2 linked regions of the Bythopirellula goksoeyrii genome follow. The protein of the gene in region 1 interacts with the protein of each later gene in a pairwise test. Links are inferred from orthologs where the notes say so. Each region holds a gene or a part of one and is shown on either strand. Other genes may lie near its edges.

Region 1 (3,026 bases):
CCATCGCCGGTATCGACAAGGCCTATTTACTTGAATGGCTCAAGTGGATGGAGTCCACTGGCCCCGAAGGGGTCGGCCCGTTGGGAGCACTCTCAGTGATCAATGCCCAGCAGCCGACGGCTGAGTTGCGTCCAGCCTCGGAGGGACAAACTGATGAAGGGGACCTGATGCCCTATCGGGTACTCGACGCAGTCGAGAGGGCCGCGATTCGAGATAAGCTCATGCCAGTTGAAGTATTTCAATCGGTGCGAGAACTATTCCCTGAGTACACGCCCGAGCAACTTGGCACCTGGGTCGAACGTTTTTTCCAGCTCTGGTGTCGCAATCAATGGAAACGCGAACGTTATGCCCCGTCGTTCCATCTTGACGACGAAAACCTCGACCCCAAGAGTTGGTGCCGCTTTCCGATTCTCTCCGGTGGCTTCGAACGCGAACTCGCCGAACTACGCGAATATATTTCGAATTGTTAGCCGCGATGCGAAGCGCCAGCGCAGCAGAGCGAGTCTTTCAACGCGCCACCAACCGCCAGCAGCGATGAATCCGCTTGTTGCGAAAGTCTTCTGGCACGGTTTGCTTGCTAATCTCACGAATCGCAACACCCTTTAGTGCTGCTTCGTCGAGCTTGAATCTTCGTGAATTGGTGGAGAAATAGATCACACCTTCCGGTGCCATGTGCTCTATCAGCTTGTTGAGTAGCGGAACGTGCCCCAGTTGCACATCCCAGTCGTGCTCCAATCGCTTGCTGTTGGAGAATGTGGGCGGATCGACGACTGCTAGATCAAATTTCTCGTCCGGTTTCAAATCAGATAGAAACTCTTCCGCATCGGCTCGGATGAATCGATGCTGCGGACCTGCCAGGCCGTTGAGTTGCAAGTTCTCGACGGCCCAGTCGAGATAGTTTGCCGATAGATCGACTGAAGTCGTCGAGGCAGCGCCACCAACCGCGGCATACACGGTGAAGGCTCCCGTGTAGCAGAACAGATTGAGAAACCGTTTTCCTGCTGCCGTCTTACGAACCATCTCGCGAGTGATACGGTGATCGAGAAACAGGCCCGTGTCGAGATAATCCGACAGGTTCACCTTGAACTTGAGGCCTCCCTCGGTGACCGTCAGGATTTCCTGACGATCACTCACTCGCTCATACTGGGAGGTCCCCCGTTGCCGGGCGCGGTGTTTCAGGAAGACTGCCTCGCGCGGCACATCGAGTGCTTCAGCAGCAGTGCGGCACATCAAGTCAAGCCAGTCGGCATGTTCAGCGGCAGTACGTTCATGCGGGCGCTCGATTTCCGCAAGATGCAGTGCATCTTCATAGCGATCAACGACCAGCGGAACTTCAGGAATGTCACGCTCATAGAGTCGATAACAGGTGATCCCGCGCTTGGTAGGCCAGCGCCGCAGATGCCGGGCAAGCTTCTTAAGTCGATTGGCAAATTCTTCGGCCTGTCGCCGAGCCTCGTCTCGCAAACCACCGAATGCCGGTGCTTCTGCTGGCTGTGTGTACTGCGAGTCTTTCGGTGGTCGCGGCCCGTAAAACTGATAGTAAGTGCAGGCGATTTTTCCGTTGTACAACTTGCGACGGCGATCTGCTTCCTGGCCAACCAGTTGCTCCAGGTCTTCGCGAGCTGAGAGAATGTAGTGCGACCACGACTTCAATCCTCGCAGCACCTCGGGAAACGTGCGATAGAGTTCCGCGACTTCTCGTTCCTCTCCCATGCGAAGTCCGTACGGTGGGTTCATGATTGTGCAGCCGAACTGCCGCTTGCTGGTGAGATCCGCAAACGCTCGTTGCTGAAAATGGACATCTTCCGCGACCTCAGCTTGCTCGGCATGATAGCGGGCCAGGCTCAGCGTTTCAGAATCGATGTCCGTGCCCATCGGCCGCTCTTCCAAGTTCGGCAAGATCAAGTCGGCGGCTTCCTCCCGGGCTATCCGCCAGGGTTCGCCGGGAAACGTTGGCCATTGCTCGGCAGCAAACACACGATTGCGTCCCGGGGCCATGCGCCGCGCAAGCATGGCTGCCTCAATGATTATTGTCCCGGTGCCACAGAATGGATCGACAAGTGGTCGCTCGGGCTTCCAGAAACTTAATTGAACCAAGGCAGCTGCCAACGTTTCACGGAGTTGCGCTGGCCCGGCCAACTTGCGATAGCCACGCTTGTGCAATCCCTCGCCGGATGTATCGATCGACAAGGTTGCTTCGTCGTCGAGTATCGCTATCTCCACCGGGACCGGTGGGCCGGTCTCGGGAAGCTCGGGGAATTGGTTCAGCAGTCGCTGGACGATTGCTTTCTTCACAGTCCGTTGAACTGCCGGAACACTCGATAGCTGAGACTTGTGCGAACGACCGCGAACCAGGATTGCCGCCTCGACGTGAATCCATTCTTCCCAGGACAACTCAGTGGCAGTGTCGAATAAGGCATCGAAGTCTGGCGAGGAGAACTTTGCCAACTGCAAGAGGATCCGATCCGCCGAGCGCAACCAAAGATTTGAGCGACAGATCGCCGCTTCGTCGCCGTCGAACTCGATTCGCCCCGGCCGTGCAACGCGGCCCTCATAGCCCAGGGTAGCCAGTTCCCGCACGACGACGGCTTCGAGCCCAAAGGCAGCAGTGGCAACAAGTTGGAAAGACATAAAGGGAATTGGGAATGCGGAATTCGGATTGCGAAATGTCAATGATGACAGACTCGTTCCGCATCGCCTAGAGCCGGCACGCGGGTTGCCCTGTGCAGAACTGCTTGTAGCGTGTCACGCCGCCACTCTGACTGACCCGCATTTCTAAGAGAGACCCACACTTCGGGCAGTATTCTACTGCCGAGGGTTCTAGGCCGCGATCCTCAGCATCTTGGCAGGTAACACAACGGCGAGCCGAGGGAAAGATTTCCAGCCGCTCAGGTGGCACGGGTTTGCGGCAGATTTCACAGATCGCCGCTTGTTGCCAGTCGTCAGCATCTGCGGAGCTGCTCACATCGTCCGCCTCGACGATGGCTAAGCCCGCGGCGTGGCATTGATCACAAGTCAGCCGCGCG
Region 2 (2,958 bases), 250 kb from region 1 along the record:
CACACACTTCCGACTGTCGGTTGGTAGAAGCTCACGGACCGCACTGCAGAAGTGGGGATGATACCGTCATCTCTACTAGGGTAATAATAGTCCATTATAGAGTAGGTCCTCAAACCCAACAAGTTTACTCTCTGTTGGGCAAGCTCCTTTGGAGCAGCTCTCATGAGGTCGCACGGTTCAAAGTTAGACCTGTTACGAAGCAGAGTCGCCTTCGAACAGGGAACCCGAGGGACGGTTTAGGTGCTTCCAGGCAATAAATCGTGGCAAAACCGAGAAAAATGAACTGCCCAGCGACGGCTTAGTTTCGTACAATCACTAGTCCCTCCTGCCGACTTTGCGGCTGCCGAGAGGAGCTGTTGCTCCATTTCCCCGTTCCCCGATATTTACCCCTCCCCTTCAGATGCCGATCTGGATTGTGGAGTATCCCCACGTTTGGATCTCAAGCTGCCATGAATATGACACTCACACCTACCACAGCCCACCAGATTCGCAACGTTGCGATAATTGCCCACGTGGATCATGGCAAGACAACCTTGGTCGACAAGATGATGCTCCAGTCAGGGCAGTACCGGAACGAGGACTTGGCGAAATTGGCAGGGGGACAACATGGGCTGATACTCGATTCGAACGATTTGGAACGTGAGCGAGGCATCACCATTCTCAGCAAGAACTGTGCCGTACGTTACACATCGACCAGTGGTGATTCCTACCGTGTAAATCTCATCGACACCCCGGGTCACGCGGACTTTGGTGGCGAGGTCGAGCGCGTCCTGGGAATGGCCAGCGGAACGTTGCTTTTGGTGGATGCCTACGAAGGACCCATGCCGCAGACCCGCTTCGTACTAGAAAAGTCTTTGCTGCACGGTTTGCGGCCCATCGTGGTCGTCAATAAAGTCGATCGCCCCGATTCTCGCCCCCAGGAAGTGGTCAATGAGGTCTTCGATCTCCTGGTGGAAATGGATGCCCCTGAAGAATTCTTGGATTTTCCCGTGGTCTTCGCCTCAGCTAGAGAAGGTTGGGCTACCCTGGATCTCAATGAACCAAGCGATTCACTCCGACCCTTGTTCGAAACAATCATCGAACATGTCCCGCCACCAGAAGTAGGCCTAGAAGATGGCCCCTTGCGAATGCAAGTGACGTCGCTTGATTACTCCGACTATGTGGGGCGAATTGCCATCGGCCGAGTTCGCGAGGGAACGATCAAGCGTCGCCAGCGAGTCCTAGTTTTCGACCGGCAAGGCAATTCGGCAGAGAGACAAGTTGGTCAATTGCTGGGTTTTGACGGTCTTGACCGCAAGGAGGTAGAAAGCGTTGCGGCCGGTGATCTTTGTGCGATTACCGGACTGGAACCCATCGAAATTGGCGACACCATCTCAGATCTCACATGCACCGACCCACTGCCCGCGGTTCCCATCGACGAACCGACCTTGCACATGACGTTCCGAGTCAATGACGGCCCATTCTCCGGTCGCGAGGGAAAATTCCTTACCAGCCGCCAACTAGGGGAGCGTCTCGACAAGGAATTACGCTCCAATGTTGCCCTCCGAGTGGGCCCGGGGCCCAGCCAGGAGCAATTCTGCGTTTCTGGCCGGGGGCTCATGCATCTGGGAATTCTCATCGAAAACATGCGTCGCGAGGGATTCGAGCTCTGCGTCGGAAAGCCGGAAGTCATTCTTCGCGATATCGATGGGGTCCGTAGTGAACCGATCGAGCAACTCGTCGTCGATTGTCCGGAAAGATGCCAAAATGCCGTGATGGCCTTGTTGGGGGACCGCCGTGCCAATCTCACCAAAATGACCCACCGAGAGTCGAGTGGCTTCGTGCATCTTGAGTTCACCATCCCTGCTCGGTCGCTCATGGGACTTAAGAACCGCATGCTCAACGCGACCCAGGGAGAGGCCATCATGCACCATACTTTCCTTGGATATGAGCCAATCCGAGGTGCAACACCGAGCAGACCAGTGGGAGTGCTCATTGCCAACGAATCAGGCATGGCAACCGCGTATTCACTCGATGCCCTTTACGATCGTGGTGAATTCTTCATTCGCCCTGGCGATCAGGTCTACGAGGGCCAGGTGATTGGCGAGCATTGCCGCGTAGGCGACTTGGTAGTGAACGTCGTCCGAGGCAAGAAACTCACCAACGTCCGCGCAGCCGGCAAAGACGACAACAGCCAGGTTCGCCCCGTGCGAGCGATGTCTCTTGAAACATGTCTGGAGTATATCGAAGAAGACGAGTTAGTCGAAGTAACCCCCAGCATGGTCCGCCTCCGCAAAATGATGCTAATCGAAGCCGACCGCCGCCGAGCAGCACGGCAAGCGAATGGTTAGAGGGTAAGTGACTGGTGGCGAAAGTAAACAACTGACCACTGACAACTATCACCTTCTCCGACCCTTCCTTCAACTATCCCGCAGGGTTATCAGCAATTAGTCGGGGTCGAGCGCAGTGATACCCCGGTTAGAGTCGAGCAAGCCAACAACACCGCAGAGGGGTGACAGCACCACTCCCCAATACCTCTATTCTGTGTTCCTCAGAGGCCTCTGTGCTACTAACGATTCAAGTTTTCGCAGCATACGCAAATTCTTCTCAGCAAAAATCAAAGGAGAAATCGGACGCGGACAAACGCGGATTTAGCGGAATACCACGGATTATTCGAGTGTTGAATTCTCTTAACATCCGCGTAAATCCGTCCGATCAGCGATCATCCGTGTCTAATTTCTTTCTGTTTATTCGGTTGCGGCAAGTGGCCGCGCTGGGGTTTATTGAGAGGCCTGCGGTTGATACTTGGTTGCCAGCTCCCCTTCGCGACACCAGGTTTTCACCCCAGGTATCGTTCTATTCACTTAAGTGTGTTCATTAGAGCAGTTATAAGGATTATTTGGCACAACAAATTCTCTTTGCTAATCCCCCTCTCCCCCGTTGGTGGGGTTTTTACCCACTTGCGGTTCTAGGCTTGTG

Evidence for each region.
Region 2: the proteins of rlmKL (region 1) and typA interact in binary tests that used the Escherichia coli proteins (3 or more experiments, as listed by UniProt). The link is inferred for Bythopirellula goksoeyrii from one-to-one orthologs.

The regions. Positions count from the first base shown.
Region 1 is NZ_CP042913.1:2,259,681-2,262,706, forward strand. Bases 70-3,026 are described here. They hold rlmKL (bifunctional 23S rRNA (guanine(2069)-N(7))-methyltransferase RlmK/23S rRNA (guanine(2445)-N(2))-methyltransferase RlmL), read right to left. Parts: upstream 2,632-3,026; coding sequence 508-2,631; downstream 70-507. Other genes in these bases: nadE (NAD(+) synthase), read left to right, coding at 70-470; Pr1d_RS08930 (TraR/DksA C4-type zinc finger protein), read right to left, coding at 2,699-3,026. Outside these bases: more of nadE, read left to right, coding at 1-69. UniProt on the Escherichia coli protein: Specifically methylates the guanine in position 2445 (m2G2445) and the guanine in position 2069 (m7G2069) of 23S rRNA. Methylation occurs before assembly of 23S rRNA into 50S subunits.
Region 2 is NZ_CP042913.1:2,510,068-2,513,025, reverse strand. The notes cover bases 1-2,889. They hold typA (translational GTPase TypA), read left to right. Parts: upstream 1-449; coding sequence 450-2,330; downstream 2,331-2,889. UniProt on the Escherichia coli protein: A 50S ribosomal subunit assembly protein with GTPase and nucleotide-independent chaperone activity, required for 50S subunit assembly at low temperatures, may also play a role in translation.